3 regions of the Micromonospora sp. HB375 genome follow, and region 2 is predicted to be linked to each of the others. Evidence: riboswitches for the same ligand, from Rfam matches in the RefSeq annotation. Region 2 holds a riboswitch; each other region holds the start of a gene.
The links. A riboswitch is a leader RNA that binds a small molecule or an ion and turns the genes downstream of it on or off. The one in region 2 is predicted to bind cyclic di-AMP.
Positions count from the first base shown of each region.

Region 1: another riboswitch for cyclic di-AMP. It lies ahead of J3R08_RS31525 (NlpC/P60 family protein); the one in region 2 lies ahead of J3R08_RS17360 (transglycosylase family protein).
Region 3: another riboswitch for cyclic di-AMP. It lies ahead of J3R08_RS23705 (hypothetical protein); the one in region 2 lies ahead of J3R08_RS17360 (transglycosylase family protein).

Region 1 covers NZ_JAGGJO010000001.1:7,048,906-7,052,169, forward strand. The annotation lists gene J3R08_RS31520 (N-acetylmuramoyl-L-alanine amidase) at 1-1,461, opposite strand, end outside; cyclic di-AMP (ydaO/yuaA leader) riboswitch at 1,700-1,837, shown strand; gene J3R08_RS31525 (NlpC/P60 family protein) at 1,851-2,882, shown strand; gene dcd (dCTP deaminase) at 2,947-3,264, opposite strand, start outside.
Region 2 covers NZ_JAGGJO010000001.1:3,777,580-3,780,843, reverse strand. The annotation lists gene J3R08_RS17365 (LLM class flavin-dependent oxidoreductase) at 1-1,246, opposite strand, end outside; cyclic di-AMP (ydaO/yuaA leader) riboswitch at 1,418-1,563, shown strand; gene J3R08_RS17360 (transglycosylase family protein) at 1,562-2,206, shown strand; gene J3R08_RS17355 (YbaB/EbfC family nucleoid-associated protein) at 2,390-2,839, shown strand; gene J3R08_RS17350 (M4 family metallopeptidase) at 2,992-3,264, opposite strand, start outside.
Region 3 covers NZ_JAGGJO010000001.1:5,403,372-5,406,635, forward strand. The annotation lists gene J3R08_RS23695 (AAA family ATPase) at 1-619, shown strand, start outside; gene J3R08_RS23700 (cation diffusion facilitator family transporter) at 714-1,628, shown strand; cyclic di-AMP (ydaO/yuaA leader) riboswitch at 1,772-1,903, shown strand; gene J3R08_RS23705 (hypothetical protein) at 1,908-2,987, shown strand; gene J3R08_RS23710 (SRPBCC family protein) at 2,984-3,264, opposite strand, start outside.

The DNA.
Region 1 (3,264 bases), 3.3 Mb from region 2:
GCGCGAGGGGCACGGCTGCGCCGGCGGGGTGGGCGTCGGGACGCCGGGCGGCTGCTGGTTGCAGCCGGTGAACGCGGGCCGGTTGGTGGCGAAGTCCGGGTCGATGGTGACCAGGCCGGTCTTCGCCGTGCCGGTGCCGCGGAACGGCGCCTTCATCAGGTCGAAGTAGTGCGACCAGTCCCAGTAGGGCCCCGGGTCCCAGTGCATGCCGCCCACGTTGGCGGCGGTGATGCCGGGCACGTTGTCGTGGCCGATGATGTGCTGCCGGTCCATCGGGATGCCGAACTTCAGCGCCAGGTGGCGGACCAGCTTGGCGGAGGTGCGGTACATCGCCTCGGTGTACCAGGTGCCCTGGCCGGCGAAGCCCTCGTGCTCCAGGCCGATGGACTTGGCGTTGACGTACCAGTTGCCGGCGTGCCAGCCGACGTCCTTGGTCTTGATGTGCTGGGCGATGTAGCCGTCCACCGAGCGCAGCGTGTAGTGCCAGCCCAGGTAGTCGGCCCGCTTCACCAGGTCGACGCTCGGGCCGAAGTAGCCCTCGGTGTCGTGGATGACGATGTACTCGATCTTCTGCTGCTTCGGCCGGTCAGCCAGGTCGTGGTTGCCGTAGTCGCCCGGGTCGTCGCTGAGCTGCTCGTAGGGCGCGGGAATCCACTCGCAGGCCAGCCGGACCGGGCACTCCAGTCCGTCCGGCCGCTGCGCGGTGCGCAGGCCGAGGCGGGCCAGCCGGGAGCGGTCCGGCTTCGCGGCGGTGGCGGCGAGCGTGACCCGCTGGCCGTCGTCGGTGGTCCGGGTGGCGCCCTGGCCGAGCTGGTCGTACACCTCGTCGGCGAAGGCCGCCGCCGCGTCGGCGGTGTCCGCGCCGGAGTAGCGGGCCACCGCGGCGTACCAGGCCGCCGGGTCGGTGCCGGCGCCGACCGGCCCGCCCAGAGCCTTCTGGTACGACGACAGCAGCGCCGCGCCGCCGCGGATGTTCGCGGCCGGGTCGGTGCGCAGCGTCCCCGCGTCCAGCCCGGTGAGCGCGGCGGCCGCGTCGAGCGTCTGGAGCGAGGCGCTCGGCAGCGGCGTCTCCCGCGTCGGCGCGGCGGCGGTGGCCGGGTCGAGCTTCAGCGGCCGGGAGTCGTCGCCGCGCGGGTCCTCGTCCTCGTCGACGTGGGCGCTGCCCGGCGTGGCGAGGATGTGCGCGGCGTCGGTCAGGTGCATCGGGCCGTAGCCGCCGCTGGTGCTGGGCTGACCCGGGTGGGTGTCCCAGCGGGACTCCAGATAGGAGACACCGAGCAGCACGTTCTGGGGCACGCCGTACTCGGCCGCGGCGGCGGCGTATTGTTGTTGCCGGTCGCTCGCGGGCGCGGACGTGTCCGGCGCGGCGGTAACCGGGCCGGTGGTCGCCAGCGCGGTGGCCGTGGCCACGGCGGCGGCGAGCAGTATCCGTCTGCCCGACGGCGGGGCGGAGAGATGCATCGAACCTCCTGGACAGGGATGGGGGTCACTGCGTTTCCACCCTCACTCCGCACACCCGCGACGGTCAATACCTTTCCAGTAAGTAATCAGTCGTGAAAGAAAATTTCACCTCCGTGCGCGGTGTGGCGCTGGATCGCGTACGGAGTGTCACGGCGCTGGAAGTTGCGGATCGATAACGGTGGTCCCTACTCTGGTGAATCGTCGGCCGCACGTCTCACCGTCCAACCCGGTCGGTGACGGTCCGACACCGCCGAGTCGCCTCCGGGCGAGCCGGGGAACCAGGTACCTGGGGTGAATCCGCAGCACTGCTGCGGTAGGGCGGCTCCCTTCCCGCCCGAATCCGTCAGCTAACCCGGTAGGCGGTACGGAAGAAGGAGTACGGACGCCCGGTGGCACTCCATGCCCCGCGGCCGTCGTCGAACCGGTCGGTCGACCGGTTCAGCGCCGCGCCGCGTTCCCGCTGGTCCCGCTTCACCACCGCCCTCGCCGCACTGGTCGGCACCGCCGTCGTACTGACCGGCGGCGCCACTGCGGCACACGCCGAACCCTCGGTCGCCGAGATCGAGGCCCAGATCGACCGCGACTGGAACAAGCTCGAACCGGTCATCGAGCAGGTCAACGACGTACGCGAGCAGCTCGCCGCGCGGCGCAGGCAGGCCGACGCGCTCGGCCGCCAGATCGCACCCCTCCAGGCGCGGGTGGACGCCGCGCTCGGTCAGGTGGGCGGCCTCGCCGCCGACGCCTACAAGGCCGACAGCCTCTCCACGGTCAACGCGCTGCTCGGCAGCCGCTCACCCGGTGACCTGGTCGACGGCCTGGAGCTGCTCGACCGCTTCGCGCACCGCCAGCACGAGCAGGTGCGCTCGGTCGCCGCGCTGCGCGACGAGCTGGCGGCGAAGAAGAAGCCGCTGGACGAGATGATCGCCGGCCTGGCGCGCACCGAGGCCCAGCTCGCGGCGAAGAAGAAGCAGATCGACGCCGAGATCGCCAAGCTGGAGAAGCTGCGGCTCAAGGTGTACGGCAAGGGCGGCGGCGGCCCGCTGCGCCCGGCGCCCTGCCCGGCCGGCTATCCCGGCGGCCCGGCCGGAGCGGCGGTGAAGTTCGCCTGCGCCCAGATCGGCAAGATCTACGTCTGGGGTGCCGCCGGCCCGGACCACTTCGACTGCTCGGGCCTCACCATGGCGGCCTGGGCCAAGGGCGGCGTCTCGCTGCCGCACAGCGCACGCCAGCAGCACGGCGTGACGAAGCGCATCAGCCGGGCCGAGCTGCGCGCCGGCGACCTCGTCTTCTACTACAGCGACCTGCACCACGTGGCGATGTACGTGGGCGACGGCTGGGTGGTGCACGCCTCCCAGTCCGGCAAGCCCATCACGATGAAGCGGGTCGACGACGGCGACATCAACAGCTACGGCCGCGTGTAAGGAAGGGCCCCCTCTTAACGCCTCCGGTAGAGGAGGGGGCCCTTCTTAACAACTGCGGGCGGCGTCAGCGCGTCGGCCAGGTGCGCCAGCTCTGCCAGGACCGGCTCGGCGTCGGGCCGCGCTGCCCCTGGTAACGCGAGCCGTAGACGGCCGAGCCGTACGGGTGCTCGGCCGGCGAGGAGAGCCGGAAGATGCAGAGCTGGCCGATCTTCATGCCGGGCCAGAGCGTGATCGGCAGGTTCGCCACGTTCGACAGCTCCAGCGTGACGTGACCGGAGAAGCCGGGGTCGATGAAGCCGGCTGTCGAGTGGGTCAGCAGCCCCAGCCGCCCCAGGCTCGACTTGCCCTCGAGCCGGCCCGCGAGCTGGTCGCCCAGCGAGAT
Region 2 (3,264 bases):
ACGCCCCGAGCGTCCAGTTGTTCTGCCGCATGGTCATCTCGTTGAGCGCCGCACGCGCCCGGCCCGGCGAGACGGCGCCCCGCTTGACCTGTTCCAGCAGGTCGCGCACCTGGGCCAGCTCCTGGCGCAGGTGGTCGTGCACGTCCACCAGGTGCTGCCCGGCGGCCTGCCCCCGGGGTGGGTAGACCTGGCCGGCCGGAGGCGGCGGGGCGGTCGGCCGGGTCGACTCGTCCCAGGGGCGGCGCGCGCTCAGACGTACCCCCGGGTCGGGGGTGGGGGTGACCGCCAGTGTGGCCGCGCCGCCGGTGGCGGCCGTGTCGTCGGCGACCGCACGGGCCCCGCTGCCGGGCGCGGTGCGCTCGGCGGCGACGAGTTCGCGGACCGCCGGCGCGACCTCCTGGGCGAAGATCTGGATCGCGCGCGGCTCGTCGCTGCCGAGGATGAACGTGGTGATGCCGTGCTCCAGCGTGAGCCCGGCCAGCTCCTCCGCCCACTGCGCCGGCGGCCCGGCCAGGAAGCCGGCCGACGAGCGCGCGAACGTGCCGTTCACGTTGAGCATGCGGCGGATCTCGGCCGGGTCGCGCCCAGCGGCCTCGGCGCCCTCGTCCACGAGCGCGTTCAGGGCGGGCAGCTCGTCGGGGCCCTTGGGCAGGTAGGACAGGGAGGGCAGCCAGCCGTCCGCGGCGCGGCCGACCAGGCGCAGCATGCGCGGCTTGTACGCGCCGACCCAGATGCCCACCTGATGAGCGGGTGCCGGACCGCGCTTGGCGCCGACCACGCGGTAGTGCTCGCCGTCGACGCGGATCATGCCGCGCCGGTCGGTGTCCCAGACCTCGCGGATCACCCGGATCGCCTCGTCCAGGGCCTGGACCGCCGCGCCGGGGGACAGGCGCCGCCCGCCCGTCGCCTCGATCGCGTCCCAGAACGCGCCCGCGCCGAGTCCCATCTCGACCCGGCCGCCGGTGAGCAGGTCCAGGCTGGCCACGCTGCGGGCCAGCACCACCGGCTGGCGCAGCGGCAGGTTGAGCACGTTGCCGGCCAGGCGGATGCGCTCGGTGACGGCGGCCACGTAGGACATCAGCGTCCAGGTGTCCAGGAAGCCCGGCTGGTACGGGTGGTCCTGGAACGTGACCAGGTCCAGCCCGACCTGTTCGCAGAGCGTGGCCAGCGCCACCACCTGGTCGGGCTGCCCGGCGGCGGGGGTGATGAAGCCGCCGAAGGTCAGCTCGTGTCCGTGATCGGTCATCCGTTCCGCCCTCCCGTGATCTTGCTCGGCCCTGCCACGGTAGCTCCACAGGTGGTAGCCCGGCCGGGTGAACACCGTCACAAGAAGTGGACGATCGCCGCAAACCGTCCTTAGCGTCGGTTTCGTTCGCATTCGCGGGCACCGCGGGCCGGAAACGCCAAATCCCGCCGCCGGCCCCGGTAACCGAACCTCGTGCGGGAGCGGGGGAACCACACGTTCCACGGTGCATCGTCACCTCGGGGTGAAGCCGCCACCGGCGGCCGGGCTCCTCGGCCCGAACCCGACAGCTCACCTCGTCGGCGTGGAGGAATCCACATGTCAACTGCATACTCGGCCCGAAGTCGCCGTACCGCTCTCGGTGCGGTGGTGACCGGCGCCGTCGTCGGCGTCGCGACCCTGTTCGGCCCGGCCGCTCCGGCCAGCGCGGGCGTCAACTGGGACGCGGTCGCGCGCTGCGAATCCGGCGGCAACTGGAAGATCAACACCGGCAACGGGTACTACGGCGGGCTCCAGTTCTCCCGCGCCACCTGGAACGGCTACGGCGGCCAGAAGTACGCCGCCCGCGCCGACCTGGCCAGCCGGTCCGAGCAGATCGCCGTCGCGGAGAAGGTGCTGCGCGGCCAGGGCATCGGCGCGTGGCCGACCTGCGGCAAGAAGGGCGGCTCGGCGAACGCCGCGGCGACCCGGTCCGAGCGGGCCGCCCCTAAGAAGGCCACCTCGAAGAAGTCCGCCCCGAAGCGGGCCGCCACGCGCAAGGCCGCGCCGGAGCGGGCCGTGACGACGGCGGCGCGGCAGCCGTCGTCCGGGACGTACGTCGTCCGGCGCGGGGACACGCTGTCGGAGATCGCCGTGGCGCAGCGCGTCGACGGCGGCTGGCATGCCCTGCACGAGCGCAACCGGGCAGTGGTCGGCGACGACCCCGGCCTGATCTTCCCCGGTCAGCGGCTGCGTCTGCGCTGATCTGGTCCGGACGCCCGGCCGGTTCGCTCCGGCCGGGCGTCCGACCGTCCGCGACACGCCGCGCCGCCGGTGTCCGGCCTGCTCGCGGCACCGGACGCCACCCGTGACGGCCGCTGACCGCGATTCGTCGGAGCCGGTTGCTAGGGTCACGATGATCGGCTCAGACGTGAAGAAAGCGCGGAAATGACCAACGATCCGTTCTCGGCGGCCGCGAGCATCGACGAACTGCTGACCCGCACGCAGCAGGCGCTCACCGCGATGCGCTCCCGGGCCTCGGAGCACGCCGACGGCGAGCCGGGCGACCTGCTGCGCGCCGAGGGCACCGCAGCCGACGGCCGGGTCCGCGCGGTCGCCGTTCAGGGTGGCCGGCTGGATTCCGTGACGATCGACCCGGACTTGGCCGGCGAGCCCCTCGACGTCCTGTGCGGACATGTCACCGCCGCCGCCAACGCCGCGCTGTCCGAGCTGGACGCCCGGGTCAGCGCGTCGGCGCGGGCCGACGCCGACGCGCTCGCCGCCCGGCTCGGCAGCATGGGTGACCAGGCCGAGCTGTTCGGTCGCGCGATGCACGAGGCGGCCGCGCGGATCCACCGCGACCGCGGCACGGCGTCCCAGGCCGGGCGTCCGGCCTGACCCGACCGCACACGGCCCGGCACGACGCGGCGCCGCCCCGGCACGCGGCGCCGCCCCGGCACGCGGCGGCGGCCAGGCGCGACGCGGCACCGCCCGGCACGACGAGGCGGCCGGCCGCCGGGAGGACGACGACCGGCCGCGCTACGCCACGGTCAGCTCAGGGTGACCGCGGTGTCGTCGACGACGAAGGACGTCTGCAGTGAGCTGTCCTCCACGCCGCTGAAAGAGATGGTCGCCGTGGTGCCTGCGAGTGACGAGATGTCGAAGGACCGCTGCACGTAGCCGGTGGCCTTGTTCAGGTTGGAGTAGGTGGCCAGCGTGGTGCTGCCGGCCTTGACGGTGAGCTTGTCGTACGCGGTGCCGGTGGTCGTCTCCGCGCTGTCGATGTGCAGCCAGAAGCTGAACGTCGCGCGGCATCCGGCCGG
Region 3 (3,264 bases), 1.6 Mb from region 2:
GGTGGTGGACGAGTCGCAGGACGTCTCGCCGATGCAGTGGCGGATGATCGGCCGGCGCGGGCGGCTGGCGTCCTGGACGGTGGTCGGTGACCCGGCGCAGACGGCCTGGACCGGCGACCCGCAGGAGCTGGACCGGGCCCGGGACCAGGCGCTGGGCCGGCGCAAGCGGCACCGCTACGAGCTGACCACCAACTACCGCAACTCGGCGGAGATCTTCGCGGTGGCGGCGGCGGAGATCCGCCGGCTCTACCCGGATCTGCCGCTGCCCGACGCGGTCCGGTCCACCGGCGTTCCGCCGGTCGAGCGCACGGTGCCCGCCGCCGAGCTGCCGGCGGCCACCGTCGAGGCGGCCGAGGCGCTGCTCGGCCAGGTGGAGGGCACCGTCGGCGTGATCACGCCGGTGCCGCGCCGGGACGAGGTGGCCGGCTGGCTGGGCGCGCTCGGCGCGGGCCGGCTCCAGGTGGTGACCAGCCTCCAGGCCAAGGGCATGGAGTACGACGGCGTGGTGCTGGTGGCGCCGAGCGAGATCCGGGCCGATCCCGGCTCGGGCGTGCGCACGCTCTACGTGGCGCTGTCCCGGGCGACCCAGCGCCTCACCACGCTCGACCCGGTGGGGTGAGGGGCCACGCCCGCGCCACCCACAGTTCACTTGCATACATAGCGATGTGAGCATACATTGGGCCCGGCCGGTACGCGGCAGGGAGGGTGTTGGCGTGGGCGCAGGTCATGACCACAGCAGCGCGGTGGCCAACGCGGCACACCGCCACGCAGGCCGGCTCTGGGCCGCGTTCGCGCTGCTCGCCGTCCTGATGGTGGTCGAGGCGGTGGCCGCCTTCACCACCGGCTCGCTCGCCCTGCTCTCCGACGCCGGGCACATGTTCACCGACGTGCTCGGCATCGGCATGGCCCTCGCGGCGATCACCGCCACCCGGCGCGCCGGCACCGACCCGCAGCGCACGTTCGGCCTCTACCGGCTGGAGGTGCTCGCCGCCCTCGCCAACGCCGTGCTGCTCGGCGCCGTCGCGGTCTACGTCCTGATCGAGGCGGTACGCCGCTTCGGCGAGCCGCCGGAGGTGCTGGCCGGCCCGATGCTCGTGGTGGCGGTGCTCGGCCTGCTCGCCAACATCGTCGCCTTCGCGCTGCTGCGCGCCGGGGCGAAGGAGAGCATCAACCTGCGCGGCGCGTACCTGGAGGTGCTCGGCGACCTGCTCGGCTCGCTCGGCGTGATCGCCGCGGCGCTGGTCATCGCGGTGACCGACTGGTGGTGGGCGGACCCACTGGTCGCCGTCGGGATCGGCCTGTTCATCCTGCCGCGCACCTGGCGGCTCGGCCGGGCCGCGGTGCGCATCCTGGTGCAGGCGGCGCCGGAGCACCTCCAGGTGACCGCCGTGCACGACCGGCTGGCCGCGGTCCCCGGCGTGGCCGAGGTGCACGACCTGCACGTCTGGACGCTCACCTCGGGCATGGAGGTGGCCTCGGCGCACCTGACCACCGACCCGGGCGTGGACCCGGCCGGGGTGCTGGCCGCCGCGCGGACGGCGCTGCACGAGGACTTCTCCATCGATCACGCCACGTTGCAGGTCGAACCCGGAGCGTCAGCCGGAGTGTGCGGAAAGACCGAGTGGTGATTAGGGCAGACTTAAATCACCGTGACTGCTATACACTTATGTCGGTTTTGCCCCACCATGCGGCACTGCGCAACGGAGCCACGCCCGGGCCGCGCCGGTAGGCTCGGTCGCGGCCGCAGCCACCGGCGTCACCGGCGCAGGTGGGGTGGCCGTCGCCTAATCGCCCGAAGGGGCGAGCCGGGGAACCACGTACGTGGGGTGCATCCGCGTCAGCGGTAGGGATCTTCCGTCCCGAACCCGTCAGCTAACCCGGTCGGCGGTTGACGGAAGGACATGTGAATGCCCCCAGTGGCACCTGTACGACGGACGGCCGCCCGGTTGGCGGCCCTGCTCGTCGCGACGCTGACTGTCGGCGTCGCGACCGTTCCGGCCTCCCCCGCCTCGGCGGCGCCCCGGACCGCCCTGCTCGCCGCCGCGCCCGGCGACGACGAGGGCGGCACGCCGGAGCTGCGCGCCCAACTCGACGCGGCCAGCAAGGGCTGGCTGGAGGCGAAGGCCGCGCTGAACCGGTCGGTGGACCGCCAGAAGCAGCTCAACGACCAGCTCGCGAAGGTCGGCGCCGAGCTGGCCGTACGTGACGCCAAGGTCGGTGAGATCGCCGGGGTGGCGTACCGCGCGGGCCGCCTCGGCACCGCCGCGGCGCTGCTCGACAGCAGCAGCCCGGCGGGCTTCATGGACCGGGCCGCCACGCTGGAACAGGTCGCCGCGCACGAGGACCGCACGGTGCGCGAGCTGATCACCACCCGGGACGAGGCCACCCGCACCCGGGCCGCGCTCGACACCGAGATCCGCGAGCAACGCAAGCAGGTCGAGGTGATGGGCAAGCGCAAGGAGCAGGCCGAGCGCGCGCTCGAAGTGGCCAACGAACGTTCCGCCCGCAACAACAGCAGCGGCGGCGGCGGCAGCGTCCAGGGCACCTCAAGCAAGAACGCGAAGCCTGCGCCACGCAACTCGGACGGCTCGTGGCCGTCGGAGTCGTGCAGCGTCAACGACCCGACCCCGGCCAACGGCTGCATCACCCCGCGGACGCTGCACGCGCTGCAGCAGGCCAAGGCGGCCGGTTTCACCAGGTACGTCTCGTGCCACCGGCCCAGCGGCTCGGGTGAGCACCCGAAGGGGCGGGCCTGCGACTTCGCCGCCCAGAAGAACGGCTTCGGCGGCGTGGCCAGCGGCGGTGACCGGACGTACGGCAACAACCTGGCCGCGTACTTCGTGCGAAACGCCGACCCGCTCGCCGTGCTCTACGTGATCTGGTTCAAGCAGATCTGGCTGCCGAGCAGCGGGTGGAAGTCGTACAGCGGCGGCAACGGCGACCCGTCCAGCGACCACACCAACCACGTGCACCTGTCGGTGTACTAGCGCGCTCCCGGGGGGCCGGCCGGATCGGGCCGGCCCTCCAGCGTCGCGCCGAGACGGGCCGCCAGGCTCAGGTGAGCCGCCCGGGCCTGGCGGAACGCGTACCCGAACAGCGGCGCCGGCGCGGTGAGCGTGATCTCCACGTCGATGCGCACGGTGCCGTCGGGCTCGTCGCGTAGCCGGGTGTGGTTGCGCACCGTCGTCGCCGGCTGCTGCCGGGCGACAGTGACCACCTCGTCCTCGCTCGCGACCAGCACGTCCGCCTGGTACGTGACCGGGA